Regions from separate parts of the Microvirgula sp. AG722 genome, predicted to be linked through region 1. Evidence: riboswitches for the same ligand, from Rfam matches in the RefSeq annotation. Region 1 holds a riboswitch; each other region holds the start of a gene.
The links. Region 1 has a riboswitch for cobalamin ahead of DFO50_RS15340 (TonB-dependent receptor domain-containing protein). Riboswitches for the same ligand answer to the same signal wherever they lie in the genome.
Positions count from the first base shown of each region.

Region 2: linked by a shared signal. The riboswitch ahead of DFO50_RS02795 (ferredoxin) and the one ahead of DFO50_RS15340 (TonB-dependent receptor domain-containing protein) in region 1 are both predicted to bind cobalamin.
Region 3: linked by a shared signal. The riboswitch ahead of DFO50_RS12195 (energy-coupling factor ABC transporter permease) and the one ahead of DFO50_RS15340 (TonB-dependent receptor domain-containing protein) in region 1 are both predicted to bind cobalamin.

Region 1 is NZ_QLTJ01000015.1:3,095-13,204, forward strand. It holds gene speB (agmatinase) at 1-832, shown strand, start outside; gene DFO50_RS15315 (adenosylcobinamide-GDP ribazoletransferase) at 849-1,592, opposite strand; gene cobD (threonine-phosphate decarboxylase CobD) at 1,600-2,646, opposite strand; gene cbiB (adenosylcobinamide-phosphate synthase CbiB) at 2,643-3,602, opposite strand; gene DFO50_RS15330 (histidine phosphatase family protein) at 3,725-4,315, opposite strand; gene cobT (nicotinate-nucleotide--dimethylbenzimidazole phosphoribosyltransferase) at 4,312-5,340, opposite strand; cobalamin riboswitch at 5,495-5,685, shown strand; gene DFO50_RS15340 (TonB-dependent receptor domain-containing protein) at 5,816-7,675, shown strand; gene cobU (bifunctional adenosylcobinamide kinase/adenosylcobinamide-phosphate guanylyltransferase) at 7,710-8,234, shown strand; gene DFO50_RS15350 (cobalamin-binding protein) at 8,231-9,109, shown strand; gene DFO50_RS15355 (carbohydrate porin) at 9,159-9,464, shown strand; gene DFO50_RS15360 (cell division protein ZapA) at 9,461-9,769, shown strand; RNA gene ssrS (6S RNA) at 9,784-9,962, shown strand; gene DFO50_RS15370 (5-formyltetrahydrofolate cyclo-ligase) at 9,979-10,110, shown strand, end outside.
Region 2 is NZ_QLTJ01000001.1:587,090-597,199, reverse strand. It holds gene DFO50_RS02840 (cupin domain-containing protein) at 1-24, shown strand, start outside; gene crcB (fluoride efflux transporter CrcB) at 89-469, shown strand; gene DFO50_RS02830 (sulfurtransferase) at 548-1,393, shown strand; gene DFO50_RS02825 (sulfate ABC transporter substrate-binding protein) at 1,540-2,541, shown strand; gene DFO50_RS02820 (EAL domain-containing protein) at 2,555-3,379, shown strand; gene cysT (sulfate ABC transporter permease subunit CysT) at 3,406-4,236, shown strand; gene cysW (sulfate ABC transporter permease subunit CysW) at 4,249-5,139, shown strand; gene DFO50_RS02805 (sulfate/molybdate ABC transporter ATP-binding protein) at 5,166-6,227, shown strand; gene DFO50_RS02800 (cobyric acid synthase) at 6,268-7,713, opposite strand; cobalamin riboswitch at 7,840-8,017, shown strand; gene DFO50_RS02795 (ferredoxin) at 8,185-8,514, shown strand; gene DFO50_RS02790 (cobaltochelatase subunit CobN) at 8,511-10,110, shown strand, end outside.
Region 3 is NZ_QLTJ01000009.1:21,277-31,386, reverse strand. It holds gene DFO50_RS12220 (calcium-binding protein) at 1-2,395, shown strand, start outside; gene DFO50_RS12215 (SDR family NAD(P)-dependent oxidoreductase) at 2,432-3,169, opposite strand; gene DFO50_RS12210 (LysR family transcriptional regulator) at 3,248-4,165, opposite strand; gene DFO50_RS12205 (NAD(P)H-dependent oxidoreductase) at 4,304-4,885, shown strand; gene DFO50_RS12200 (MerR family transcriptional regulator) at 4,924-5,346, shown strand; cobalamin riboswitch at 5,345-5,544, shown strand; gene DFO50_RS12195 (energy-coupling factor ABC transporter permease) at 5,584-6,237, shown strand; gene mgtA (magnesium-translocating P-type ATPase) at 6,304-9,069, opposite strand; gene DFO50_RS12185 (hypothetical protein) at 9,617-10,110, shown strand, end outside.

The DNA.
Region 1 (10,110 bases):
CGCCGTCAGCGGCGTGCCGCTGGATCTGGCGACCACTTTCCGTCCCGGCGCCCGCCTCGGGCCGGCGGCGGTGCGTGCCGCGTCGGTGCAACTGGCCGAACTGAAACCGTTCCCGTGGGGCTTCGACCCGTTCGATGACCTGGCGGTGATCGATTACGGCGACTGCTGGTTCGATGCGCACAATCCGCTGACGATCAAGAAAAGCATCGTCGACCATGCGCGCACCATTATCGACAGCGGCGCGAAGATGCTGACCTTTGGCGGCGACCATTACATCACCTACCCGCTGCTGACCGCACATGCGGAAAAATACGGCAAGCCGCTGTCGCTGATCCACTTCGATGCGCATTGCGATACCTGGCCGGACGATGAGCCGGACAGCCTGAATCACGGCACCATGTTCTACAAGGCGATCCGGGAAGGCCTGATCGACCCGGCGCGCTCGGTGCAGATCGGCATCCGCACCTGGAACGACGACTTCATGGGCATGCAGATGCTCGACGCGCCGACCGTGCATGAAATCGGCTGTGCCGAAGTGCTGCGCCGGATCAAGGCCATCGTCGGCGACAATCCGACCTATCTGACCTTCGACATCGACTGCCTGGACCCGGCCTTTGCACCGGGCACCGGCACGCCGGTTCCGGGCGGCCTGAGCAGTGCGCAGGCGCTGCAGATCATCCGCGGCATGGAAGACGTCAACCTGGTCGGCATGGACGTGGTTGAAGTGTCGCCGCCGTTCGACCAGAGCGAAATCACCGCCATTTCGGCGGCGCATATCGCCGTCGACCTGCTGTGCGTGCTGCGCAACCGCAAGCTGGCAGGCAAGCTGTAAGACCCCGGCTGCCGGACTAGACCAGGTCCGGCAGCCATTTCGCCACCAGCAACAGGGCCAGCAGCAGCCCGGATTCGCTGAGTTCGATGCCGGCACCGAGGCAGTCGCCGGTCACCCCGCCCAGCCGTGCCATCAGTGTGCGGCGCCAGGCCAGCCACAGCAGTGGCGCCACCAGCAGCGCCGGTGCAAACCAGGCCGACGCGGCCGCCAGCGCCGCGAATGACAGCCAGAAGCTGGGCCAGTGCGTGCACCAGCCGAATCGTTCCGCCTGCCCGCCGGCCGCCAGCTGCGGCATCGTCCCCGACCAGTACACCGCGCCGAGCCGGGCCCAGGCCGGCAGCAGCAGCCAGGCCAGCCACGGCGTGCCCGTCTGCACCAGCAGCATCACCAGCACCAGCTTGGTCGCCAGCTGCATGACCAGCGCGACCACGCCGAAACTGCCGACATGCGGATCTTTCAGCACGGCCAGGAAGCGTTCCGGTGAGCGGTGTGCCGCGCCGAGTCCGTCTGCCAGATCGGCCAGACCATCCAGATGCAGCGCGCCGGTGACCCAGGTCCAGACGCCGACCACCGCCAGTGCGGCCAGCCACGGGTCGATCAGCGCGCCGGCACCGGCTGCTGCCGCCAGCAGCAACCCGACCATCAGCCCGACCGTGGCGAACCAGCGTGCGGATTCCGTCAGCCAGGCCGGATCGAAAGTGGCCAGGCGCGGGGTCGGCAGGCGGGTCAGGAACTGTACGGCGAGAATCAGGCCACGCATCGGCGGGTCATCCTTGAGTCAGGGGAGCGGCACCGGCACCCGGCGTCGAAAAGGCATGCGCCAGCCCGGCATCCAGCCGCGCCCAGCTGGCGTCATCGGGCAGGCCGAAGCGCAGGCTGGGGCCATGGCCACCGAGGGCAGGGAAACAGCGCACCAGAATGCCCTGCTGCGCCAGCGCGTGGTACCGGGCGGGGGCGTCCGGATGCGGGCACCAGCAGAACAATGGCGTCGAGGCGACTTTCAGTCCGTGCTGTTCCAGCAGGGCGACGAGGCGCGATTGCTGGCGCTGCAGCCGGTCGCGCATTGCCTGTTGCCAGTCGGTATCGGCCAGCGCGGCCGCTACCACGGCACGGGCCGGACCGCTGACCGCCCAGGCGCCGAGTTCGGCTGCCAGCCGGTCGATCAGCGCGGGCTCGCCGAGCGCGAAGCCGGCGCGCAGCCCGGCCAGGCCGAAGAACTTGCCGACGGAACGGCAGACCAGCAAGCCCGGTGCGCCGGTATGGGCGGCAATGCTGTGCGCCGGCGAGGCGTCCATGAAAGCTTCATCGACCAGCAGCAGGCCGCCGTGTGCGGCCAGGGCCTCACGCCAGCGCAGCAGTGTCCCGGGCGCGACCCGCTCGGTGGTGGGGTTGTTCGGATTCACCACCAGCAGGACATCGAGCGTCGGCAGGGCTGCCTCGATGCCGTCGAGGTCGACCGGCACCACCTCGTGTCCGGCGCGGCGCCAGGCCGGCGCGTACTCGCTGTAGGTCAGCGGCGCGATGCCGATCCGGCCGGGCGGCAACAGCCGCGGCAGGGTGCGGATGGCGGCCTGACTGCCGGCGACGGCCAGCACGCGGGCTGCGGGCGGCGCGCCGTAGTAGTGGGCGGCGATGGCCGGCAGCGCGTCGTCGTCGTCGGGCAGCCGGCGCCAGACATCGACATCCAGCGGCGGCAGCGGGTAGCTGCACGGATTGATGCCGGTGGACAGGTCGAGCCAGTCGGCCAGTGGCCGGTCGAAGTGCCGCGCGGCTTCGCGCAGCCTGCCGCCATGCGGTGGGGGAGAGATCGTCATAGCAGGGAGGCCAGAGTGAGCGCGGGCAGGATGGCGCCGAACGCCAGCCAGGCCTGCTGGGTCCGTACCACCAGCCGCCAGGCTTCGGTAATGTGATGGTCGCCGGCGGTTTCGCCGCAGCCGAGCGGCGGGCGGTCTTCGATGTGTCCGTGGTAACGGGCCGGGCCGCCAAGACAGACGCCGAGACTGCCGGCGCCGGCCGCCATCACCGGGCCGGCGTTGGGGCTGTCCCAGTGCCGGGCCTGGGTTTTCCAGCAGGCGAATGCGTCGTGGCTGTGGCCGAGCAGGGCATAGCTGATGGCAGTCAGCCGGGCTGGCAGCCAGTTCAGCACATCGTCGGCACGGGCGGCCACCCGACCGAAATGCAGCAGGCGCGGTGTCCGGTAGCCCCACATGGCGTCCAGGGTATTGGCCAGCCGATAGGCCAGCGCGCCGGGGCCGCCGGCCACGGCGAACCAGAACAATGCGCCGAAGATGGCATCGTTGCCGTTCTCCAGCGTGGATTCGACCGCGGCGCGGGCGACGGCGGCCTCATCGGCATCGTCGAGATCACGCGATACGATGCGGGCGGTCAGCGCACGTGCGGCCGGCAGGTCGCCGGCGGCCAGGGCGGCGGCGATCGGGCGGACGTGGGCGCCGAGGCTTTGCGCGCCGAGGGTGAAATACAGCAGCAGGGCATGCACCAGCAGTGCCAGTGGCAGTGGCAGTGCCATGACGAGGGCCTGGGCGGCGACCGCCGGTGGCAGCACCAGCGCACACCAGCCGCACGCACCGAGCAGCAGCCGGGAACCGGGCCGGCCGTCGGGGCGGTTGAAGGTTCGTTCGAGCCAGCCGGCGAGGTGGCCGAAGCCGACCAGTGGATGGGCACGGCGCGGCTCGCCCAGCAGGTAGTCGAGCGCGACACCGGCGACGGCTGCGCTCCAGAGCCAGAATGCGTGAATGCCGATGGCGTGCATGGGGGCCATTCGATGCGCACGGCGGCGCCAGGAAACGGAGCGGTATTGTATAGGCTGCGCGTCACCGCCCCCAAACCGGGCACGCCATTCGTCAGCCGGACGCCGGCGCCATGGTGGCCGGCTCAACCCATTGCCGGGTTGGCCAGTGCAATCAGGTAGTCGGGGCAGCCGTCGGCCAGCGACAGCTGCACGTAACCGCCACGCGAGACGAACAGCCGTCGCGCGCTGGGCAGCGACAGTTCGAGCCGCGCGGCCAGCACGGCGGCGATCACGCCGCCGTGGGTAATCAGGACGGCGTGGCCGTCGCCGAGGCGCTCGACCCAGCTATCGAATGCGCTGATGACCCGGGTGCGGAAGCCGGCCAGCGTTTCGCCACCATCCGGCAGCAAGCGGCCGTTGCTGTACTCGGCCTGCCAGTCGGCCGGCAGGCCGTCCAGCGGGGCGCCGTCCCAGACGCCGAAATCGGTTTCGGCAAAACCGGCATCGACGTGCAGCGCCAGACCGGCATCGGCGGCGAAGTCTTCTGCCGATGCCAGACAGCGCTGCAGCGGCGAACAGGCGATCGCCGTGACCGGTGCCATGGCCGTCAGCGCCGGCCAGCCCCGGCGCATGGTGTCGCGTCCGGCCCCGGTCAGCGGCGGGTTGCTGCGCCGGCCGACCAGCAGGCCGGCGGCGTCGATCTCGCCGTGCCGCCACAAGGTAATGCGCTTCATTCGTGGTCCCGGTCGCTGACGCCGGCTTCGGCAAAGGTGGCCATGTCGGCATGCAGCCGGATCGCCATCTGCAGCATCGGCACGGTCAGCGCCGCGCCGGATCCCTCGCCGAGGCGCAGCCCGAAGTCGTACAGCGGCTCCAGCCCCATCGCGGTCAGTGCCAGCTCATGACCCAGTTCCCGGGAACGGTGCGAGGCCAGCAGCCAGTCGCGGGTGTCGATATCGATGCCGCAGGCGACCAGGGCCGCGGCTGCGGTGATGAAGCCGTCAACCAGTGCCGGTACACCGGCGCTGGCGGCTTCGAGGTAGTAACCGGCAATGGCGGCGATTTCCAGCCCGCCGACCTCGGCCAGCCAGCCGGCCGCCGTGTCGGTAGTCCGGGCGCGCAGCAGCGCCTTTTCGACCGCTCCCCGCTTGCGGGCCATGCCCTGGTCGTCCACACCGGTACCGCGCCCGACCACATCGACCGGGCGGGCGCCGCTCAGTGCGCAGATCAGCGCGGCCGACGGGGTGGTGTTGCCGATGCCCATCTCACCGGCGATCAGCAGCGTTGCACCGGCGGCAATGGCGCGGCGGGCGGCGGCGCGGCCGGCTTCGATCGCCTGTTCGCATTCCTGTTCCTGCATGGCCGGTTCGTCGCACAGATTGCGCGAACCGTAGCGGACCTTGGCATGCACGATCGGCATGGCCGGATCGAAGTCTGCCGCCACACCGACATCGACCACTTCCAGTGTCGCGTCGATTTCCCGCGCCAGCACACTGATTGCCGCCCCGCCGCGAACGAAGTTCTTCACCATCTCGGCGGTGACTTCGACCGGATAAGCCGAGACGCCGCTGCGGGCGACGCCATGGTCGGCGGCAAAGACAGTGATGGCGGGGCGCAGGCGCGAGGGAATGGCGCGGCCCTGCCAGGCCGCGAACTGGCAGGCGAGGGTTTCCAGCTTGCCGAGACTGCCGGCGGGTTTGGTCAGTCGCGCCTGGCGGGCGACGGCGGCATCGAAGGCGGACGCATCGGGATGGGGCATCAGGGGGTTCCGGAAGAGAGAAGGGAATCGTCCCGTCTTGCGGGGCGGCGAAAATCGAACGCGAGACCTTACCGCTGCGCCGGCAGCGCTTCAATCGGCATTACGGCGTAATTTGATCTTGCGGGCTGTCATGCCGGCATGCCGCCGCTATAATCCGGCTCCATCTTGCCAGGGTGTCCGCCGCCGTCAGGCGCGGATGAAACGGGAAGCCGGTGACAGGCCGGCGCTGCCCCCGCAACGGTATGGTTCGCATGCAAGCGGCTTCACGCGCCACTGCCCGACAGGGTGGGAAGGCGAGGCCGCGGGAACCCAGCCCGGAGACCGGCCCAGGCAATCTGCAGTGGAGTATCGCGGGGAGGCGGTATGACAGCGACAGCGCGACCGGCATCAGGCCGGGCCGCGCCGATTGTCCATTCTGAAAGGCCATGCGCCTGTCTTTCTCGCACTCCTGATCCGTTTCCAGGGAGTGTTTTTCGTGAAGTGCAATATCCGTAGCAAATGGTTTGTCGCCAGCCTGGCGTCGCTGGCAGTGGCGAATGCGTTCGCTGACGAACCCGCCACCACCGCCGGCGAAATCGTGGTGACCGCCAACCGTTCCGCCACCGACAGCCGTGAACAGACCCGTGACGTGACCGTGATCGGCCAGCAGGAAATCGCCCGTGCCGGCGGCCTGAACCTGCCGCAGCTGCTCGCGCGCCAGTCCGGCGTCGAGTATGCGAGCAACGGCGGCGATGGCCGCGCGAGCGCGCTGTATCTGCGCGGTACCAGCTCCAAGCAGTCGGTGGTGCTGATCGACGGCGTGCGCGTATCGTCGGCGACTTCGGGGCAGACCGCGCTGGAACAGATCCCGCTGGAACTGATCGACCATATCGAAATCGTACGCGGCCCGGTATCCGGGCTGTACGGCGCTGATGCGATCGGCGGCGTGGTGCAGATTTTCACCAAACAGGGCAAGGGCGCACCGAAGCCGTACCTGAGCGCCGGCGTCGGCAATGACGGCACCTGGCGCGTCGGCGGCGGCATCGGCGGCGTGGTCGGCGATACCTCGTTCTCGCTGAACGTGGCCGGTCGCGGGACCGATGGCGGCTTCTCCGCCACCAATGCGCAGAACACGTTCAGCTACAACCCGGACGATGACGGCTACCGCAACCTCAGCTACAGCGCCAATGTGTCGCACCAGATCGTCGACGGCCATGAAATCGGCATCAAGCTGTTCCAGTCCTTCGGCAAGGCCGACTTTGACAACGGCACGCCGCTGGCCGACGACTACAACAAGCAGCGCGTCCAGAGCAACAGCGTGTACCTGAAAGACCGCTTCAGCGATGTATGGACCAGCACGCTGACCGTGACCAACGGTGTCGATCGCTACGAGACCTACAGCGGGGTGAATCTCGATCGCTCCGGTCTGTACAAGACCACCCAGGATACCTACACCTGGCAGAACGACCTGGACCTCGGCGTGGCCGGCCGGGTGGTGCTGGGTGCCGAGTACCTGAACCAGAAGGTCGACAGCACGCAGGCCTATACCCGGAACGAACGCAACAACAAGGCGGTGTTCGCCGGCTGGAGCGGCAATTTCGGCGACCACCTGCTGAATGCGTCGCTGCGTCATGACGACAACTCGCAGTTCGGTGAAAAGACCACCGGCTCGCTCGGCTATGGCTACCGGCTGACCGACAGCATCAAGCTGACCGCGAACTACGGGACCGCTTTCCGCGTGCCGACCTTCAACGATCTGTACTGGCCGCTGGCCTATGGTTTCCAGGGCAACCCGAACCTGAAGCCGGAGTCGGCCCGCAACGGGGAGGTCGGTGCCGAGTACAACGGGGCATACGGCATGCTGCGGCTGACGGCGTTCGAGAACCGCATCGACGACATGATCAATGGCTATGTGTGCAGCGGCAGCGGTCCGTGCACGGCGGAGAACGTCGACAAGGCCCGCATCCGCGGTCTGGCGCTGGCAGGCAGCACCACCCTGCTGGGTACCCGCATCGCCGCCAACGTCAACTGGCAGGACGGTGAGGATCGCAGCAATGGCAACCAGCTGTCGCAGCGCGCCAGGGTGTTCGGCAGCGTCGACGTCAGCCGCGACATCGGCCCGGTCACGCTGGGCAGTGCCCTGACCGCCGCCGGCTCGCGCTACAGCGATCCGGCCAACAAGCAGCCGCTGGCCGGCTATGGTCTGGTCGACCTGTATGCCGACTACCGGCTGACCCCGACCACCACGCTGTACGCGCGGGTCAACAATGTGTTCGACCGCGACTACACGCTGATCCGGAGTTTCAACCAGCCGGGCCGCGAGTGGCTGGTCGGCGTGAACTGGCAACCGAAGTAAGACCGTGCGTCCGGCATCCCCGGCAGGAGGTTCCATGCTGCATCTGATCACCGGCGGCGCCCGTTCGGGCAAAAGCCGCCATGCCGAGAAACTGGCGCTGGCCCACGTCGGCCCGGTGCATTACCTGGCGACCGCCAGTGTCGGTGATGCCGAGTTTGCCCACCGGGTGGCGATGCACCAGGCACGCCGGCCGGCGTCGTGGCGGGCGGTCGAGTGCGGTGTGGCCCTGAGTGACGCGCTGCAGGATGCCGCGCGTCCGGACGGGCTGGTGCTGATCGACTGCCTGACGCTGTGGCTGGCGCACTTTCTGGCGCCGGGGGAGGCGGAACGCTATCCGCAGGCGCGGGCCACGCTGCTCGACGCGCTGGCCTCGGCGGCGGGCGACGTGGTGGTGGTCAGCAATGAAATCGGCCTCGGCGTGGTGCCGATGGGCGCAGAAACGCGCTGGTTCGTCGATGAGCTGGGCTGGCTGAACCAGTCGGTTGCCGCCATTGCCGACCGGGTCACCCTGGTTGCCGCCGGCCTGCCGCTGGCGCTGAAGGGCGGAGAGCCGCGATGATGGGCCGCGCCCTGCATGTGGCCCTGCTGCTCTGCCTGTGTCCGCTGCCGGCCATGGCAACACCGGCCGGCGTCAGCGTCAGCGACGATACCGGTGCCCGCGTTTCACTGCCGCAGCCGGCGCGGCGCATCATTTCACTGGCACCGCATGCGACGGAAATGCTGTACGCGATCGGTGCTGGCGGGCGGCTGGTCGGGGCGACCAACTACAGCGACTGGCCGGATGCCGCCCGCCGCCTGCCGCGCGTCGGTGGCTACAGCGGCGTCAGCGTGGAGAAGGTCATGGCGCTGAAGCCGGATCTGGTGGTCGGCTGGGCCAGCGGCAATGCCCCGCGCGAGCTGGCGCGAATCCGGGCGCTCGGCATCCCGGTCTATCTGACCGAACCGGACTCGCTGGATACCGTGCCGGCCAGCATGGAAAAGCTCGGCATCCTCAGCGGCTTCAGTGACGGCGGCCGTCGTCAGGCCGCGGCGTTCCGGACCCGAATCGCCGCGCTGCGCGAACGCCATGCCGGACTGACGCCGCTGCCGGTCTTCATCCAGATCAACGTGTCGCCGCTGATGACGGTCAACGGCCGCCAGTTCATCTCGGCACTGGTCGCGCTGTGCGGCGGCCGCAATGTGTTTGCCGCGCTGGCGCCGCGGGTACCGCAGGTCGGGGTCGAAGCGGTGATGGCGGCGCGACCGGCGGTGATGCTGGTGCCGGGCGACGTCGACCGGCTCGCGGCGTGGAAGCGCTGGACGACGATTCCGGCGGTGGCGAACGGGCAGTTGTACGGCCTGCCGGAAGACCTGGTCAGCCGGCCGGGTCCGCGCCTTGCCGACGGCGCCAGCGCGGTCTGCCGCGTGCTGGACAGTGCCCGCAGCCGGTCGTGACCGGTCGGGATTTGACCCTGTCGGACGGCCACGCTACAGTGCCCCGGATATGGATACCGAACTCGAAAAACTCCAGGCCAGCGTGAGCGAGCTGGCCGCACTGGCCACCCGCCTCGGCAATGAGAATCGCGCCCTGCGCGCAGAGCGGGAGACGCTCGAGCAGGCCAATCGCACCGCGAACGAACGCGTGGCCGCCGCCGAACAGCGGCTGGTCGACCTGTCCGCACGGCTGGCGGTGACCGAACAGCGCGCGCAGGATGCCGAAGCGCGCAATACCGACCTGACTGCCCGGCTCGATACCACGCGCTCGCGCATCGAAGCCCTCCTGACCCGACTGCCGGAGATCGATAAATGAGTGATACCGTCACCGTCGGCCTCGATCTGCTTGGCCGCCGCTTCACCTTTTCCTGCCCGTCCGAAGAACGCGACAGCCTGATGGCCGCCGCCCGCATCCTCGACGAGAAAATGCGCACCATCCGTGACAACAGCCGGGTGGTCGACGGCGAGCGCATCGCCATCCTCGCCGCGCTGAATCTGACCCATGACCTGATGCTGAAACGGGTCGAAAATCCGCTGGACATGGAAGCGATTCAACGTAAAATAGAATCCATCGACGAGACGGCACAGCGCGCCATACAGGCCCAGGCCGACTTGTTCTGATCTCTTACAGCTTTAGTCCCCTGCGGTGTTCGGGAAGGCTTAAATTCTCTGAACCAATAGATGTTAAAAGGCTGCCAGCTGATTGCGCGTGGGCGAGTCGTGCCGCTAGCCGGTGCGCCCGAAATGCGCTGCCGGTGGCCACCTGAACCTCAGGTTCGGGATGACAAGTCTAATCGGCACCTGCGGGGGCTACCCTCTTCTCCCTCCCCATGACCCTGACGGAAGCCAAGCGCGCCCTGCGCCGCGAACTGCGCGGCAAACGGCTGATGCTGACGCCCCGTTACCGGCTTTCCGCCGCGAACCGGGTCGCCATCCGGGCCCAGTCCTATCTGGCGCCGGGT
Region 2 (10,110 bases), on a different contig from region 1:
GACGACCCGCGACTGGGCAAGTGAGGCGGGGCTACCCGGCGCCGTCCTGGCGCGCTACCCTGCCGGTTTTATTTGCTAGCGCCTGCTCATGAGTCCCCTTGCCTTTCTCTATGTCGGCATCGGCGCCGCCGTCGGTGCCTGGTGTCGCTGGGTGTTGAGCCTGCTGCTCAATCCGCTGCTGGCCAGCCTGCCGCTCGGCACGCTGGCCGCCAACTGGATCGGCGCGCTGCTGATGGGCGTGATCATGGGGCTGTTCAGTCATTTCGGTGACTGGCCCGATGCGATGCGACTGGCGCTGACGACCGGTTTTCTCGGCGGTTTGACGACATTTTCGACATTTTCCGCGGAAATGTCGGGCTTTATTCTGGCCGGCCAATGGGCCAGCGTCATGATTGGCATCGGTCTGCACGTCTTCGGCTCCCTGCTGCTGACACTGACCGGTCTGTTGCTGGTGCGGGTGCTGGCATAGCGCGCACGACGGCATGCCGGCTTGCCAGCGGCGGGGGCAAGGGACTTTAATGGTCACACTGTGTAACGGAGTGTGACCATGTACCGAACACTGATTTCCGTGGACGAACTCGCGGTGTTGCCACCCGAATCCGTCCTGCTGATCGACTGCCGGCACCAACTGGCCGACCCCGATTACGGCCGCGGTGCCTATGCGGCCGGACACCTGCCCGATGCGCATCACCTGCACCTGGACTATCACCTGTCCGGACCGACCTCCGGCAGCAACGGCCGTCACCCGCTGCCGGACCGGCAACGGCTGGCAGTGGTATTCGGTGCGCTGGGACTGGCACCCGGCATCCAGTGCGTGGCCTATGACGACGCCGGCGGCATGTTTGCCGCGCGGCTGTGGTGGCTGGCGCAATGGCTGGGCCATCACGAGGTGGCCGTGCTCGATGGCGGTATCCAGGCCTGGACCGCCGCCGGCCATCCGCTGACCCGGGCGGAAGCCGGCTCGCACCCGCCGGTGCGTTTCCTGCCGCGCGATGGCGGCATGCGTACGGTGACGGCCGACGAGGTGCTGGCCAATATCGACCGGGCGCAGTTCCAGCTGGTCGATGCGCGCGGTGCCGACCGCTTCCGTGGCGAGAATGAAACCATCGACCCGGTCGGCGGGCATATCCCCGGTGCGATCAATCATCCGTTTGCCGGCAATCTGGCCAGCGACGGCCGCTTCAAGCCGGCGGCCACGCTGCGTGACGAGTGGGAGACGCAGCTTGGCGGACGCCCGCCGCAGCAGGTCGTCCACCAGTGCGGTTCCGGCGTGACCGCCTGCCACAACCTGCTGTCGATGGAGTATGCGGGCCTGAACGGCAGCCGCCTGTATCCGGGCTCGTGGAGCGAATGGGTGGCCGCGCCGGGCCGGCCCTGCGCGACCGGCGCCTGAGCGCCGAAGCCCCCTGTTGCCGGGTCCGGGCGGGGGGCTGGTTATTCTCAGACAATATAAAACTATCGCTAAACAGTATTTATTGTAATTAAGGCGAATTGCGTAAGCTCTCTGGCATTGCCCGAAATCAGCCCAGGAGTTGCCGCATGGTCAGCCGCCTTTTGTCCCGCCTCGTTGTCGCCGCCGCACTGGCCGGCAGCAGTGTTGCCGCCATCGCCGATGTCACGCTGCTGAACGTCAGCTACGACGTGATGCGCGACTTCTACAAGGACTACAACCCGGCATTCCAGAAGGCATACAAGGCCCGGACCGGCGAGACGGTCACCATCCAGCAGTCGCACGGCGGCTCCAGCAAGCAGGCGATGAGCGTGGTCAACGGCCTGGCGGCCGACGTGATCACCATGAACCAGGCGCCGGACATCGACATCCTGGCCGAACGCGGCAAGCTGGTGCCGGACAACTGGCAGAAACGCCTGCCGGATCACGCCGCGCCGTTCAGCTCGACCATGATCTTCCTGGTGCGCAAGGGCAACCCGAAGCAGATCAGGGACTGGAACGATCTGGTCAAGCCGGGCGTGCAGGTCGTGATCCCGAACCCGAAGATTACCGGCAACGGCCGCTATACCTATCTGGCCGCCTGGGGCCAGGCGAAGCGCCATGGCGGTGATGCCGCCGCGCGCGACTACGTGAAGAAACTGTTCGCCAACGTGCCGGTGCTCGATGCCGGCGGCCGTGCCGCTACCACCACCTTCATGCAGCGCCAGATCGGTGACGTGCTGGTCACGTTCGAGAACGAGGCGGAAATGGTCGCGCGCGAATTCGGCCGCGGCAGCTTCGACGTTGTCTACCCGGCCGTGTCCATCCTGGCCGAAAGCCCGGTGTCGGTGGTCGACAAGGTGGTCGACAAGAAGGGCACCCGCAAGGAAGCCACCGCCTACCTGGAATACCTGTGGAGTCCGGAAGGTCAGGAAATCGCGGCGCAGAACTACCTGCGCCCGCGCAACAAGCAGGTGCTGGCCAGACATGCGGCCCAGTTCCCGGCGATCAGGACCTTTACCGTCGAGGAAACCTTCGGTTCGTGGAAGCGGGCGATGGACGTCCACTTCAAGGACGGCGGCGTGTTCGACCAGATCTACAGCAGCAAGTAAAAGGCGTTATCCGGTGGCCATCTCCGTCGATCTGCTCAACCTGCTGAACCAGCGCTTCGCCAGCGACGACACCCCGGTGTTCGTCGCCCGCCATGGCGTGGTGGAAGCGGACAGCAACGGTCTGCGTCTGACCAGTGCGTTCCAGCCCATCCTCCGCGCGACCGACAACAGCGTGCTGGGCTGGGAAGGGCTGCTGCGGGCCTTCGACGAGCACGGCGCACCGCTGGCGCCGGAAGCAGCCTTCGACCGGCTCGGCGTCGGCGAGGCCATGGCGCGTTTCGACCGCATCTGCCGCAGCCTGCACCTGGCCAACTTCGTCGCCCAGCAGCCGAAGGACGCTTACCTGTTCCTGAATCTGCACCCGCGTCACCTGCAAAGCGTGTCCGGCGAGTACGGCCGGACCTTCGAGTGCATCGTGCGCGAGGCCGGTCTCGAACCGGGCCGCGTGGTGCTGGAGATCCTCGAACACGCGACGACGGACGAGGTGCGCCTGAGCCACGCAGTCAGCAACTTCAAGACCCGCGGTTTCCTGATCGCGCTGGACGACTTCGGCGGCGATGACAACGGGGTGTCGGAGCGGCGGCTGTTCAGCCTGCGTCCGCATATCGTCAAGCTTGACCGCCGGCTGCTTGACGGCAGCCGTGCCAGTCCGAGCTACCTGCTGCCGAAGCTGGTGCGGGTGGTCAACGGACTCGGCGCGCATGTCGTCGCCGAGGGCATCGAGACGGCGTCGCAGCGCGCGCTGGCCGAGGAAGCCGGCATTCCGTTCCTGCAGGGCTATCTGTTCGGGCGCCCGGCGCCGGGACTCGACGGCGCGGTGGACGCCCTGGCCGCCTGACTTCAACCTCTAGCCCGAGTACATACATGTCGTTCAAAAAACACAGTGTCCTGCCCGGCTTCGGCCTCGGTCTCGGCTACAGCCTGTTCTGGCTGTGCCTGATCGTGCTGCTGCCGATCGCCGCGCTGGTGCTGAAAACCACCGACCTGGGCCTGGCCGGCTTCTGGAGCACGGTCACCACCGACCGGGTGCTGGCCTCGCTGCGGCTGTCGTTCGGCGCCTCGCTGATTGCCGCCAGCATCAACGGCGTCATGGGCCTGCTGGTGGCGTGGGTGCTGGTCCGCTATCCGTTCCCCGGCAAGCGGATCATCGACGCCCTGGTCGACCTGCCGTTTGCGCTGCCGACTGCGGTGGCCGGCATCGCGCTGACCACCATCTATGCGCCCAATGGCTGGTTCGGCCAGTGGCTGGAGCCGCTCGGACTGAAAGTCGCGTTTACCCCGCTGGGCATCGTCGTGGCGCTGACCTTTATCGGCCTGCCGTTCGTGGTGCGGACCGTGCAGCCGGTGCTGGAGGACCTCGAGGCCGAACTGGAAGAGGCGGCGACCTGTCTCGGCGCCAGCCGGCTGCAGATCTTCACCCGGGTGATCCTGCCGACCATCCTGCCGGCGCTGCTGACCGGTTTTGCGCTGGCCTTTGCCCGCGCCACCGGCGAGTTCGGCTCGGTGATCTTCATTGCCGGCAATATTCCGATGGTGTCGGAAATCACGCCGCTGCTGATCATCGGCAAGCTCGAGCAGTACGACTATATCGGCGCGACCGCCATTGCCGTGGTGATGCTGGTCATTTCGTTCCTGATGCTGTTTTCCATCAACGGCATCCAGTGGTGGGCCAGCCGCCGCCACGCCGCGCGCTAACCGGAGAGAACCATGTCCAATTCCGCTTCGAAGCGCACCCGGGCCACGACCGAGCCGCTTGCCGTCCGCTGGGCACTGATCCTGCTGGCGCTGCTGTTCCTGACCCTGTTCCTGTTCGTGCCGCTGATCAGCGTGTTCTGGGAAGCGCTGTCCAGGGGCTGGGACCTGTACCTGGCCGCGCTGACCGACCCCGAAGCCGTCGACGCGATCAAGCTGACGCTGATCGCCGCGCTGATCTCGGTGCCGCTGAACCTGGTGTTCGGTGTCGCCGCTGCCTGGTCGATCGCCAAGTTCGAGTTTCGCGGCAAGAGCTTCCTGACCACGCTGATCGACCTGCCGTTCTCGATCAGCCCGGTGGTCGCCGGCCTGATCTACGTGCTGCTGTTCGGCGCGCAGGGCTGGCTGGGCCCGTGGCTGGCCGAGCACGACATCAAGATCATCTTCGCCGTGCCGGGCATCGTGCTCGCCACCGTGTTCGTCACCTTCCCGTTTGTCGCCCGCGAACTGATCCCGCTGATGCAGGCCCAGGGTACCGACGAGGAACAGGCGGCGATCGTGCTTGGCGCCTCGGGCTGGAAGACGTTCTGGAAGGTCACGCTGCCGAACATCAAGTGGGGTCTGCTGTACGGCGTGATCCTGACCAATGCCCGCGCGATGGGCGAGTTCGGTGCGGTGTCGGTGGTGTCCGGCCATATCCGCGGCGAAACCAACACCATCCCGCTGCATGTGGAGATTCTGTACAACGAATACAACTTCGTCGGCGCCTTCGCCTGCGCGTCCCTGCTGGCCCTGCTGGCCCTGGTCACGCTGGTGCTGAAGTCCATCGTCGAATGGCGCGCCACGCGCCAGCAAAGCGCGGACGTGCCGCTGGAAGCCCGCGCCCGTCTTGCCACCGCTCACTGAATTGAAAGAATGACGGGAAAGATCGCATGAGCATCGCCATCCGCCAGATCCAGAAGACATTCGGCGACTTCGTCGCCCTCGACAACGTCAACCTCGACATCGCCTCGGGCGAACTGCTCGCCCTGCTCGGGCCGTCCGGCTGTGGCAAGACCACGCTGCTGCGCATCGTCGCCGGCCTGGAAACGCCGGACAGCGGCCAGATCCTGTTCCATGGCGAGGATGCGACCGAACGCCATGTGCGCGAGCGCAAGGTCGGTTTCGTGTTCCAGCATTACGCGCTGTTCCGCCACATGACGGTGTTCGAGAATGTCGCCTTCGGCCTGTCGGTACGGCCGCGTGCGACCCGGCCGCCGAAGGAGGTGATCCGCGAGAAGGTCATGTCGCTGCTGAAACTGGTGCAGCTGGACTGGCTGGCCGACGCCTACCCGTCGCAGCTGTCCGGCGGCCAGCGGCAGCGGATCGCACTCGCCCGTTCGCTGGCGGTCGAGCCCAAGGTGCTGCTGCTCGACGAGCCGTTCGGCGCGCTCGACGCCAAGGTGCGCAAGGATCTGCGTCGCTGGCTGCGCCGCCTGCACGATGAAATGCACATCACCAGCGTGTTCGTGACCCATGACCAGGAAGAGGCGCTGGAAGTGTCCGACCGGGTGGTGGTGATGAACCACGGCCGCATCGAGCAGGTCGGCAGCCCGGCGTCGATCTATGACGATCCGGCCTCGCCGTTCGTCACCCAGTTCCTCGGCGACGTGAACCTGTTCCACGGCCGGGTCGAGGCCGGACGCGTGGCGATCGGCGACTACCAGCACAAGCTGGAAGACGCGACCCGCGATGGCGATGCGACCATCTACGTGCGGCCGCACGATCTTGAAGTCAGCCGCGACGAAGACCGCGCGCTGGCCAGCGGCACCGTCGAGCACATCCATGCGGTTGGCCCGGTGGTGCGGGTCGAGCTGAACAGCCTGAGCGGGCAGGTTATCGACGTGGCGCTGAGCCGCGACGATTACCGCGCCCTTGGCCTGATGCTTGGTGACCAGGTGTTCGTCCGGCCGAAAAAAGTGGCGGTATTCGTCGACGAAGGCGCGAACATCTGAGTTGTCGCCGGGGGCAGGCCCCGCTTCGCGCGTCCGCGCTTCAGTCCGGCAGCCAGTCGGCGATGCGGGTGATGTCCAGGTTCTCCTCGATCAGGTTTGCCAGCCGTTCGATATGCGCCTCGCGGAGCGCAGGGTAGTCGACGGGCACCGCATCGGGCAGGCCGGCCCAGTGCAGCAGGGCGAGGCAGGCTTCCGGATGGTCGAACAGGCCGTGCAGATAGCTGCCCAGCACCTGGTCGTCGGCCGAGACCGCCCCCTCGTTGCCGTCGGCCAGCCGGATCGCCGGCCGGTCCAGCGCCGGGCCGGTCGACACGCCCATGTGGATCTCGTAGCCGGTGACGGCGGCATGGCCCGAGGCCAGCCATCCCTGCCGGCGTTCGAGCTGCTTGTGCGCATCCAGTGTCGTTTCCATGTCGAGCAGGCCGAGTCCCGGCGTGCTGCCGGCCGCACTTTCCAGCCCGAGCGGGTCGTGCAGCTGGCGGCCCAGCATCTGGAAGCCGCCGCAGATGCCGATCAGCCTGCCGCCGTAGCGCAGGTGACGGTCGATGGCGGCCTCCCAGCCATTGGCGCGCAGCCAGCCGAGGTCGTCGCGGACGTTCTTGCTGCCCGGCAGCACGATCAGGTCGGCCGGCGGAATCGGCTGGCCGGCGGGGACCAGCTGGAATTCGACCTGCGGATGCAGGCGCAGCGGGTCGAAGTCGGTGTGGTTGCTGAGACGGGGCAGGGCCGGCGCGATCACGCGCAGTATCCGCTCGCCGCTGGCCGCCACGCCCTGCGTGCCCTGGCTCAGGCTGTCCTCGGCCTCGATATGCAGTCCCTGCAGGTACGGCAGGACGCCGAGCACCGGCTTGCCGGTTTCGCGCTCCAGCCAGTCCAGTCCCGGCTGCAGCAGGGCGATGTCGCCGCGGAAACGGTTGATGACCAGGCCGACCACGCGCCGGCGCTCGCTGTCCGACAGCAGCGCCAGCGTGCCGACCAGATGGGCGAACACGCCACCCCGGTCGATATCGGCCACCAGGATCACCGGGCAGTCGACCGCTTCGGCAAAGCCCATGTTGGCGATATCGCCATCGCGCAGATTGATCTCCGCCGGGCTGCCGGCGCCTTCGACCAGGACGCAGTCGCAGCTTGCCGCCACCCGGCTGTGGGCTTCGAGCACCACGCTCAGCGCCCTGGGCTTGAAGCGGTGATAGGCGGCGGCGTCCATATTGCCGATCGAATGGCCAAGGACGATGACCTGCGAGCCGGTATTGCTGTTCGGCTTCAGCAGGATCGGGTTCATGTCGGTATGCGGTTCGATGCCGCAGGCCAGCGCCTGCACCGCCTGCGAGCGGCCGATCTCGCCGCCATCGACGGTGACTGCGCTGTTCAGCGCCATGTTCTGCGGCTTGAACGGCATGACCCGGATGCCACGCCGCACGAGGAAGCGGCACAGGCCGGTGACCAGGGTGCTTTTGCCGGCATCGGAGGTGGTGCCCTGGATCATGAGGGTTCTGGCTGGCATGGCGGCGGGGACGGGTGAATGAGGACGGCCATTATAGGGGTGTCGCCTGCGCCGGGCGTGGCTGACGGCCGATCCGGCACAAACGCGGTACCCCGAAATCACGTATTATCCGGCGCTATTGCTGATGGTGCCCTTCGGGGTGAAACGGGAATGCGGTGAGAAACCGTGGCTGCCCCCGCAACTGTAAGTGACGAGCCCGCTTGACGATGCCACTGGACGATTCCGGGAAGGCCGCGCGGGTGATGACGCACGAGCCAGGAGACCGGCCATCGCCTTAGTCGACGTGAGTTGAAACCGGGCGGGGTGCACCGGGGGAAACCGCCAGCAGCCGTTCCGGCTGCGGCGCCTCGCTCGCGGCGACGCCCCCTGCACGAGGACGTCCTCCATGGCCCTGCCACCGCGCCGCTTCCGCCTTCCATCGTCGTTCTGCCCTGCCGCCGCACGGGTGCCGTCATGAGACGCCACGACCGCCATGTCCTGATGTGCACCGGCCCGCGCTGCACCGGCAACGGCGTCGAGGCCGAGGCGATGTTCAAGGTGCTCGGGCAGGCGATCGACGCGCGCGACGGGCTGTGTGTCAAGCGTACCCGTTCGCACTGCTTTGCCGTGTGCAGGGAAGGCCCGATCGCCGTCGTCTATCCGGACGGCGTCTGGTATCGCCAGGTTGATGCCGCCGCCGTCGAGCGCATCGTTGACGAACATCTGGTCAACGGTCGCCCGGTCGAGGCGCTGGTGTTCCACCGGCTCGGAACCGGCGATGTCGGGCAGGAGGCGGGCCAGTGAACACTCCCGTTTCCCGCGGCATCGTATTGCTGACCCACGCCGGCACCGACCTGACCGCACTGCAGCGCGTGCGTGCCGAACTGCCGGACGGTTTCGTGCCGGTCTCCGGCGTCAACCTGCAGACCATCGACAGCCCGGACGGCATGGCCGCCGTGCTGGCCGGCCCGGTGGCGACGGCGCGCATCGTCATCGTCCGCGTGCTGGGCCGCACCAGTGCCATTCCCGGTTTCGACACCCTGTGGAAGAACGCCCGCGCCCACGGACGCGCCCTGATCGTGGTCAGCGGTACCGGCGAGCCGGACCCGGATCTGGCAGCGCAGTCGACCGTCCCGCCGTCCCTGCAGCATGAAGTGACCGCCTACCTGCAGGCCGGTGGCACCGGCAATATGGCGCAGCTGCTGCGTTTCCTTGCCGACTACCTGCTGATGACCGGCTTCAGCTACCTGCCACCGACGCCGCTGCCCGAGCACGGCATCCACCATCCGGAACTGTCGGCCGACTGCTCGCTCGACGACTGGCTGGCGGTCCGCCGGCCGGACTGGCCGACGGTGGGCATCACCTTCTATCGCGCGCACTGGGTCAGCGGCAACACCCGCTTTATCGACAGCCTGGTCGACGCCCTGGCCGCGCAGCAGCTGAATGCGCTGCCGGTCTATACCGCCTCGCTGCGCACGCTGGACGGTGACGGCATGCCGGCGGCGATGCAGTTTTTTGTCGGAGCGGACGGCACGAGCCGCATCGATGCACTGATCAATACCACCTCGTTCGCCATGGGCGACGTGAACGCCGACGGACCGACGCCGACCGGCTGGTCGGTGGCCGCTTTCGAGCGCCTCGACGTCCCGGTGGTGCAGGCGATCACCAGTAGTATGACCCGGGCGCAATGGGAGCAGTCGGAACGCGGGCTGAATCCGCTCGACACGGCGATGAACGTCGCACTGCCGGAGTTCGACGGCCGCATCGTCAGCGTGCCGATGTCGTTCAAGCATGCCAGCGACGGTGCGCCGGCCGAACAGACCGACTATGCGCCGCTGCCCGACCGGGTGCGGCGCGTGGCCGGCATCACCGCGCGGCTGGTACGGCTGCGTCGGGTGCCGGCCGCCGACAAGCGCATCGCTTTCATCTTTACCAACTCGAACAGCAAGGCGTCGCAGATCGGCAATGCCGTCGGCCTCGACTCGCCGGCCTCGCTGTTTGCCATGCTGCATGCGATGCAGGCGCGCGGCTATCGCATCGATGGGCTGCCGGACAGCAGCGACGCCCTGATCCACGAACTGATTGACCGCGGCGCCTATGACGAGGCCTATCTCAGCGACGACCAGCTGCGGCGGGCCGTGGCGGCCGTGCCGGCGGCGCGTTACGCCGAGTGGTTTGCCGAGCTGCCGGACGCACTGCGCGAGCGGATGAGCGCGCGCTGGGGTGCCGCTCCGGGCAGTGCCTATGTCCATCAGGGCCGGCTGGTGTTTGCCGGGCTGGAATACGGCAATGCATTCGTCGCCCTGCAGCCGCCGCGCGGCTACGGCATGGACCCGGATGCGATCTACCACACGCCGGACCTGCCGCCGACCCATCACTATCATGCACTGTACTGCTGGC
Region 3 (10,110 bases), on a different contig from region 1:
TGCCAGTGCCGCTGTCTCCAACGTGAACGATGCACCAATCGGTGAGGTGACAATTTCTGGACTGGTGAGGCAAGGCCAGACATTGACGGCGACTCACACCCTGGTCGATGCGGATGAGCTGGGATGGGTGGGCTACCATTGGGAAAGCTCGAGCGATGGCACCGAGTGGACAGCTATCGAAGGTGAAACCGGCCGTATTTTCACCTTGGGTGGGGGCCTGGTGGGTCAGTTCATCCGGGTGGTTGCCAGCTATGTTGATGGACTCGGTACGGAGGAAGCCGTTGCCAGTACCGCCACCGTGATTGGCGATGTGCCGGGCGTTAGCGAACAACAGGACCGTATCGTTTTTGCGGATAACATTCAGCCGGGGAATGTGCGCTTGTTCCGGAGCGACAGCACCCTGCACATTACGATCGATACGTCGTCCGGGCTGGAAAGCCAGAATACCTACCATTTCTTGTGGGATAAAACCCGGGTCAAAGATCTGTGCTTTTCCGATGGAACCACGTGGGGCCTGTCCGATGTCATGAATCGGCTGACAGTGCTCGGCACGAGTGGCAGTGACTGGTTCGGCATAATGACGGTAAATCGTTCTGATCGCTGGTTGCCTGTTGACGGTGCGGCGGCATTCGACCCTGGCGGCGGCGATGACCAGCTTCAGGACAACGTGGGAAACAGCACGACCTATTACTTCGGCCGTGGGGACGGCCAGGACAGAATCACGGAGGCTTACGAGGGCACTTATTATTATGCTGACACGCCCGGCACCTTGACGGGGCCATTGAATTTACATTTCACCGGCGGCGTTGCATGGATCGGCCGCAGGATATATGTCGGAGACAAGCCGCTCCCGGAATTCGATTTGGGGCTGGAATGGAAGGAGGGCTCACGCCAGGGCCAGTTCGATGTCATTGCGTTCAAGCCAGGTGTCGCGGCAGGAGATGTGGAATTCAAACGCTTTGGAAGTGACCTGCAGCTGGCGGTCCGCGGCACCTCGGACGCTATCACCCTCGTGGGGTGGTACGGCGGGGGCTTCAGGCCGCGCCAGATAGAAAAAGTGACTTTTGCGGATGGTACTGCCTGGGATAGCGATTTTCTGCAGCAACAGGCTGCCGGGGCTGTCAACGAGGCGGCTGTTTTCAGAGGCACGGCCGGAAATGATACGCTTTCGGGCAGGGTTCGCCACGAGGGCAATACTTATATCGGTGGCAAAGGCGACGATATCATCCGGGATACGGATGGCGGAAACGACACCTACCTTTTCTCCCGTGGCGATGGCAAGGACTTGATCGAGGACAATGATTTTTTTGCCTTATACAGCGACCGTCTTGTTCTGACGGACATTAGCGCTGACCAAACCTTGCTGAGCCGCATCGATCACAATCTGCTCCTCGATTTTGGCCAGGGTGACCAGGTTACCATCAAGGACTTCTTTGGTTACTCGACCTACAATCAGATTGAGCGTGTGGAGTTCCCGGATGGCACGGTCTGGGGTGTCGACCAGCTGACAACGGTACCTTTCCGAGGAACAGACGGCAACGATGTGCTTTCCGACAAGGCGTTCAACGGGAACAGCACCTATATCGGTGGCAAAGGCGACGACATTATCCGGGACAAGGACGGCGGAAACGACACCTACCTTTTCTCCCGTGGCGATGGCAAGGACTTGATCGAGGACCATGATTTTTTTGCCTTATACAGCGACCGTCTTGTTCTGACGGACATTAGCGCTGATCAAACCTTGCTGAGCCGCATCGATCACAATCTGCTCCTCGATTTTGGCCAGGGTGACCAGGTCACCATCAAGGACTTCTTTGGTTACTCGACCTACAATCAGATTGAGCATGTGGAGTTCCCGGATGGCACGGTCTGGGGTGTCGACCAGCTGACGGCCGCACCTTTACGAGGCACGGACGGCAACGATATACTTTCTGATCCGATATACAAAGGGAACAGCACCTACCTCGGAGGCAAAGGCGACGATATCATCTGGGATGTTGGGGGCGGGAGCGACACCTACCTTTTCTCCCGTGGGGACGGTCAGGACACGATCCATGACTTTGCCTATGACTCTGGAGAGGCAGCGCATGCCGACAAGATCGTCTTTGGTGCGGGCATCGCAGCCGACCAGATTTGGCTGGAAAAAATCGGATACGATCTGAAACTGGATGCTATAGGAACGAGTGATTCCATTACCATCCGGGATTGGTATTCCAGCGCTGGCTTCCGTATCGAGCAGATTGCAACGGCAGACGGTCAGATACTACTCGATGCACAAGTGAACAACCTTGTTCAGGCGATGGCCTCGTTTTCTCCGCCAGCCGCCGGCCAGATGACACTGCCGGAAAACTACAGCCGCGCCCTTGCCCCAGTCATCGCAGCAAGCTGGAAGTAAATTCCTGTGATCGGCCCCAGTTCTCACGGCTTGTCCTTACACGTGCTGCCCCCCATTGATATGAATCTCGGCACCATTGATATATGACGACGCCGGCGTGCACAGGAAATGAATGGTAGAAGCGACTTCGGCCGGGTCGCCGAGGCGTCGCATCGGCACGTCGTGCTCGATGATGTCACTGGTGCCGGGTGACAGGATCGAAGTCTCGATCTCCCCGGGGGCGATGGCATTGACGCGCACGCCATGCGGGCCGAACTCGTGCGCCATCTCGCGGGTCAGTGCCGCCAGCGCGGCCTTGGAAGCGGCGTAGGCGACGCCGGCAAACGGGTGGACGCGCGAACCGGCAATCGAGGTGACATTGACGATGGCGCCCTGGCCGGCCACCAGCTCCGGGAACAGCGCGCGGCCGAGCAGGGCGGTGGACAGCAGGTTCACGTTCAGCACCCGGGTCCAGGTCTGCGCATCCGATGCCAGCACGCCGAGGCGGGCGCCGTTGTCGCCCTTGGGTGAAATGCCGGCATTGTTGACCAGGGCATGCAGCTGGCCATTCGGCAATCGCGAGCGGACCTCAGCCACCAGTGCATCGATGCCGTCCAGATCAGCCAGATCGGCCTGCACATGCGAAGCCCGGGCACTGGGCCAGCGGCAGGCTTCGGAAAACGGCTGGCGCGACACAGTCAGGATATGCCAGCCGTGCGCCTGGAACAGCTTGACGGTCGCATGGCCAATGCCGCGGCTGGCGCCGGTCAGCAGCATGTATCGCGTTTCGGGCATGACAGCCTCCTGTCTGGTCAACCATACCGGGACAGCTTCTCATCCTCCTGCCCGCGCCCGCAAGCGTGGCAATGCCGTTCAGCCGGCCGGAAACGGCCAGTCGGCATCGAAGGCGGTGAAGCGCGCCTGCAGGTACTCGATCAACTGGCGCTGGCGATGGACCGGATAGCGGTTCTGCAGGAACACCAGCTGCAACGGCACGGTTTCCCGGCTCCAGTCCGGCAGCAGCAGGCGCAGGCGCCCGGCGGTCACATCCGCGGCCACGTCGTGCCAGCTCTTGAACGCGATGCCGTGCCCGGCCAGTGCCCAGTCGCGGATCAGCGCACCGTCGTCGCTGCTGCGCCGGCCTTCGGCATGAATTTCGCGGACCTCGTCCCCGGCACAGAAACGCCACGGGCCACGCAGCTGGCCATCGTGCAACAGCGGCAGCAGCGCATGGCGGTGCAGATCGTCCGGGGTCTGCGGCGTGCCATGACGATCGAGATAGGCCGGTGCGGCGACCGCGACCCGGCGGGTCAGCGCCAGCTGACGCCGGACCAGCGGCGAATCATCGAGCTGGCCGTAACGCAGCGCCAGATCGATATTGCTGCGGACCAGATCGGTCAGCGCATCGCCGACGCTCAGTGTCAGGGTAATGCCCGGATGTTGCTCCAGAAACGGGTCCAGCCACGGTCGCAGCAGGTGGCGGCCGAGATCGGACGGCAGCGCCAGCCGGATCGGCCCGGCAAGCTGCTGGCGTTGCGCCGCCAGCGCTGCCTCGCCATCGGCCAGTGCCGCCAGTGCGGCCCGGGCCGATGGCAGAAAGATCCGGCCTTCCTCGGTCAAGCGCATGCGCCGGGTCGAGCGGGCGAACAGCCGTACGCCAAGCCGTTTCTCCAGCCGCAGTACGGCCGCGCTGGCAGCGGCGGCGGTGCAGCCCAGCTCGCGCGCCGCCGCAGACAGGTTTTCCAGCTCGGCGGTGCGGATGAACAGCCGCAGGTCGTTGATCGCATACATGTCAAAAATTTTTTGATAAATGAACGACAATTATCAATTCTAGCAGTCATGGCCAGGCCCGGAATGGAAAGCCCTTGACCCTGTCCCACGGGGCAGGGTTCACACTGCATGCTTTCGGACAGACAAGAGTGGGGCGGCATGAGCGGCAAACGCGTTCTGGTGATTCTCGGCCATCCGGCCAGTGACAGCTTCAACGCTGCGCTGGCCGATGCCCATGCCGAGGCTGCACGGCAGGCCGGGCACGAGGTCAGGGTGCTGCGGCTGGGCCAACTGGTGTTCGATCCGGTTCTGCATGATGGCTACCGCCGGGTCCAGCCGCTGGAACCCGGGTTGCAGGCGGCGACCGAGGCGATCCACTGGGCCGAGCACCTGACCTTTGTCTTTCCGGTCTGGTGGGGCGGGGTGCCGGCGCTGCTGAAGGGGTTTCTGGACCGGGTGTTCCTGCCCGGTTTTGCCTTTCGCTACCGGCCCGGCAAGGCGTTTCCCGCCCGGCTGCTGAGCGGCCGTTCGGCACTGCTGCTGGCGACGATGGATACGCCGCCGTGGTATTTCCGCTGGGTCTACCGCGACCCGGCGATCCGGCAGATGAAGGACACTACGCTGCGCTTCTGCGGCATCCGGCCAGTGCGGGTAGAGCGGCTGGGGCCGGTCCTCGGCGCTACGCCCGCCCGCCTTGAGGCCTGGCTGGAACGGGCCCGCCTGCTTGCCAGACGGCTCTGAACGCGTTATCCAGTCAGCGGTCATGCGCGGGAGGAACCATGTATATCGGGGAACTGGCGAAACGGAGCGGTGCCTCGGCGCGCGCCATCCGGCTGTACGAGTCGCTGGGCCTGCTGGGGCAGGTGCAGCGCCAGGGAAGTTACCGCGTCTATCGTGACGAGAGCGTGGCGCTGGTGCAGATGATCCGCCAGGCGCTGGCCCTCGGCTTGCGGCTGGCCGAACTGGCGCCGGTACTGAACGGGGATGGCGAGCCGGACTGGGACCGGCTGGCGGCGCTGCTGGCGCAGAAACGCGCCAGCCTGCGGCAGGAGATCGCGAGACTCGAAAGGCTCGACCAGGAGCTGATACATATCGAGGCGGAGATCCGTGCCTGCACCGATCTGCAGCAGCGCAGCCCGGCCTGTGAGCCTGTCCGTTCCCGTCATCAGCAGAAAGATGCATCTGTTCTGGAAACCCCTTAAGCTATGCGCGCTTAGTGGTTCCGCCGAAGTGGGCGGAGGAAACAGGGAAGTCGGCAAGCCTTCGGGCGGATACCGCGCTGCCCCCGCAACTGTGAGCGGTGAGTCTCGTGCATGAAGTCACTGGCCTGAAAGGCCGGGAAGGCGCACCGGGATGTCGACCCGCGAGCCAGGAGACCTGCCACGAGACATGCCGATCCCCGGCGTATTCCTCACCCGCATCTCCTCGGAGGGAGAACGATGCATATCGAACCCGGCATTCTCAATGCCGCCAAAGTGCTGTACGCCAACGTCGCCGCCGTCGGCGCGCTGGCCGCCTTTTCACCCAGACTGTTCACCCGGCCCGACAACCTGGTCAAGACGCTGCTGGCTGCCGTGTTCTTCTCGGTCTTCATGGAAATCTTCCACCTGCCGGTCGGCGCGTCGGAACTCCATTTCGTCGGCGCATCGGCGGTGTACTTCATCTTTGGCTTTATCCCCACCCTGTTCGGCTTCGCCATTGGCCTGCTGCTGCAGGGACTGCTGTTCGAGCCGCAGGATCTGGTCCATCTCGGCGTCAACTCGCTGTCGCTGATGCTGCCGCTGGTGGCTGCACACGGTCTGCTGGGCCGCCACTTCTTCGCCGAGGACGAACGCCGCCGCATCCGCTGGGCTGAAGTGGTCAAGTTCGACGCGTTGTACTACAGCGGCGTGGTCGCCATGGTCGGCTTCTGGCTGGCCTTCGGCGAAGAACCGACCCCGCTGTACAACTGGGCGCTGTTCGCCGTGTCCTACCTGCCGCTGGTGCTGTGCGAACCGCTGTTCACCTGCCTGGTGGTACGCACGCTGAAACCGCATGCCGACAAGCTGCTGATCAGCCGCTTTACCTGCGTGAAAACGCTGGCCGTGGCATAGGCACGGGCCTGCAAAAAATGGCGCGAGTGCAGCACTCGCGCCATTTTTCATTGCAGTGAAACCCGCTTACTGCCAGCCGTAGCGGCGGGCGTAAAACCCCTTCATGGCCTGGGTCAGCGCCATATAGGCCAGCAGGGTGGCGATCAGCCACGGGAAGTAGCTCAGCGGCAGCGCCTGCAGCTTGAAGTAGCCAGCCAGCGGTCCCATCGGCAGGAAAATGCCGATGCTGATGATCACCGCCGTCATCGCCAGCAGCGGCCAGGCGGCACGGCTCTGGATGAATGGCAGCTTGCGGGTGCGGATCATGTGCACGATCAGTGTCTGCGACAGCAGCCCTTCGACAAACCAGCCGGACTGGAACAGCGTCTGGTGCGCCGCCGTGTTCGCGCCGAACACGAACCACATCAGCGCATAAGTGCTGATATCGAACACCGAGCTGATCGGGCCAAAGAACAGCATGAAGCGCCCCAGTTCGTCCGGATTCCATTTTTGCGGCTGGCGCAGCGCGTCTTCATCGACGTTGTCGAACGGGATGGCGACCTGGGACACGTCGTACAGCAGGTTCTGCACCAGCAGATGCAACGGCAGCATCGGCAGGAACGGGATGAATGCACTGGCCACCAACACCGAGAACACATTGCCGAAGTTCGAGCTGGCGGTCATCTTGATGTACTTCAGCATGTTGGCGAAGGTCTTGCGCCCCTCGATCACGCCCTGGTCGAGCACCATCAGGCTCTTTTCCAGCAGGATGATATCGGCCGCTTCCCTGGCGATGTCGACGGCCGAGTCGACCGAAATGCCGATGTCGGCCGCACGCAGCGCCGGGGCGTCATTGATGCCGTCGCCCATGAAGCCGACCACATGGCCATTGCCGCGCAGCACGCGCACCAGCCGCTCTTTCTGCATCGGGGACAGTCTGGCGAACACGGTCGCGTTTTCCGCCGCGACGGCCAGCCGGGCATCGCTCATCGCGTCGATATCGGTGCCGACCAGTACCCCCCTGATGGCCAGCCCGACATCGCGGCACACCTTCAGCGTCACCCGTTCGTTGTCGCCGGTCAGCACCTTGACCTCGATGCCATTGGCCTTCAGCGCCGCCAGCGCCGGCGCGGTCGACTCCTTCGCCGGATCGAGGAAGGCGATATAGCCGACCAGCGTCAGTCCCGACTCATCGGCCACCCCATACGTGTCGCGGGCTGCGGGCAGCGCCCGGGTCGCAACGGCAACCACGCGCAGCCCTTCCTGATTCAGCCCGGCGGTCACGGCACGGATGCGTGCCAGCAGCGCCTGGTCCAGCACTCCGGTCGTCTCGCCGTGCCGCACATGGCTGCAGGCCGACAGCACTTCTTCCAGCGCGCCCTTGCAGATCAGCAGGTGGCGATCGTCGTGCTCGCTCACGACGACCGACATCCGCCGGCGGCTGAAATCGAAAGGAATCTCGTCGACCTTGCGGAAATTGCCGGCGGCATCCAGTTTCTGATGCAGGTCCGCATGTTCCAGCACCGCCACGTCGAGCAGGTTTTTCAGCCCGGTCTGGTAGCAGCTGTTCAGGTAGGCCATGTCCAGCACTTCGTCCGAGACGGCGCCGAAGGCATCGGTATGCCGTTCCAGCACAATCCGGTCACGGGTCAGAGTGCCGGTCTTGTCGGTGCACAGGACATCCATCGCGCCGAAGTTCTGGATCGCATCCAGCCGCTTCACGATCACCTTCTTGCGGCTGAGGATGACCGCTCCCTTGGCCAGGGTCGAGGTCACGATCATCGGCAGCATTTCCGGGGTCAGGCCAACCGCGATCGACAGCGCGAACAGCGCCGCCTCGACCCAGTCGCCCCTGGTGAAACCGTTGATGAACAGCACCAGCGGCGTCATGACGAACATGAAGCGGATCAGCAGCCAGCTGACCTTGTTCACCCCGGCCTGGAACTGGGTCGGCGTGCGGTCCTGCGTCGTCACCCGTTCGGCCAGGGCACCAAAGCAGGTGTCGCTGCCGGTGGCGATGACGATCGCCGTGGCGGTGCCGCTGACCACATTGGTGCCCATGAAGCACAGATTGCCGAGTTCCAGCGGATTGCCGTCAGGGCAGGGGCCGGCCTCGCAGAATTTTTCCACCGGCAGCGATTCGCCAGTCAGCGCGGCCTGGGCGACAAACAGGTCCTTGGCCGCCAGCAGCCGCACGTCGGCCGGAATCATGTCGCCCGCCGACAGCAGGACAATGTCACCGGGAACCAGCAGCCGGATGGGTACCTCGACCCGGCGTGCCGCCTGCGGGTGCAACTGGACGCCGAAGTACTGCCGTGCTTCCTGTGCGATTTCCTGTGCCACATCGCGGCGCAGCACGGTGGCCGTGTTGCTGACCATTTCCTTCAGCTTGTCCGCTGCCGAGTTCGAGCGCTTTTCCTGCACGAAACGGAGCAGGGTAGAGATCACCACCATGGAACCGATGACGACAGTGGCCTTCATGTCGTCAGTCAGCCACGAGATGGCGGCCAGCAGTGTCAGCAGCACATTGAACGGGTTGCGGTAACACAGCCACAGGTGCGTGAACCAGCGCATCGGCTTTTCGTGCCCGACTTCATTCAGCCCGGTCAGCTCGCGCTTGCCGGCGGCTTCCGCCTCGGTCAGTCCGTCAGCGTGCGAGCCAAGTCGCGTGACGACCGCGCTGGGCACCAGCCGCGCCAGCGCTTCCAGGCGCCCGGTGAGCCGGTGTGGCATTTCCTTGCCAGCCGCCGCACCGCGCAGCAGGTCGAGAATGGCCTGGCGGCGAAACTGACGCGCACTCAGGCCCTTTTGCAGAAAGGTCAACAGACCCTTTTTCATGATTTCAAAACGCATGCTTTCCCTCCGCCGGGCACGCGCGGATGCGGCCCGGCCATCGCGGGGTCGACCCCGACGGCCAGCAGGCGGCAACAAGGCGCCATCGCCGTTCTGCATGCAGCAGAACGCGACAGATCCTCGCCTGATGGCGACGTCATGAGTCAGGTGATGTATGGAATAGGGGATGAGCCGGACCGAACGGTCCCGCTGATGCCACTACCCGCCTGGTCGGCAAGGGCAGCGGCAGGAAAAGCCTGCGATGTCCTTGCCGTTAGCGGTCGATACCCGATCGACAACTGGAGCAACTGTCCACGGATGGACTCCATCTGAAAAAGACCGGCGCAAGATACTCCGCTTGCGACCTGCCTGTCTATCGCAATGCGGGCGCCGATGGTGGGAATTCATGAAGCAGCATGGAAAAACGTCAAATTTCTGTAAATTGACGCAAATAACGCCATTCTTTGCGGTAGCTATTGGGTCTTATTGCAGCCATTTAATGCCGTATGCATTGAAAATCGGCCCATTGAATGCTATGACATCAGCACTTCAATGACGGAGTTTGAGCATGGCGGTTTTTTTCTGTGTCGATACCGGTACGCAGTATGCCGATCTTTCCCCCTGGATCCGCACGGCGGCGGACCCGGTCCAGGCCAACAATGTCGTCAGCAATCAGGTTCGCGCACCACGCCTGCCAGGCAACCGGTTGTTCGTTCCCGGTCTGAACAGCTGCTCGGCTTATGTGATCGTGACCGACACCCACATATATGTTCAGCACAATGTACAGATTCTGGCCAACGGCACCTTGCAGACGCCGGCCACGGCAGACGCCCGGTTCACCACGTTCTACAACAACAGCCATGACCCGAACGAGGTGGTCCGGCAACGCTTTGCCATTGCCGCCAGCGTTGCTGACAACCAGGACTGGACGCGCCCCGCCTACGTCACGCAGCTGTCCGGCAACGGGGGCACCGTGACGGCACAGATCGATGTGAATACCGTCGCCGTGGTCGCGGTGACCCATGGGGGAGCCGGCTGGACGCTGGCGGCCAACCTGTTTGC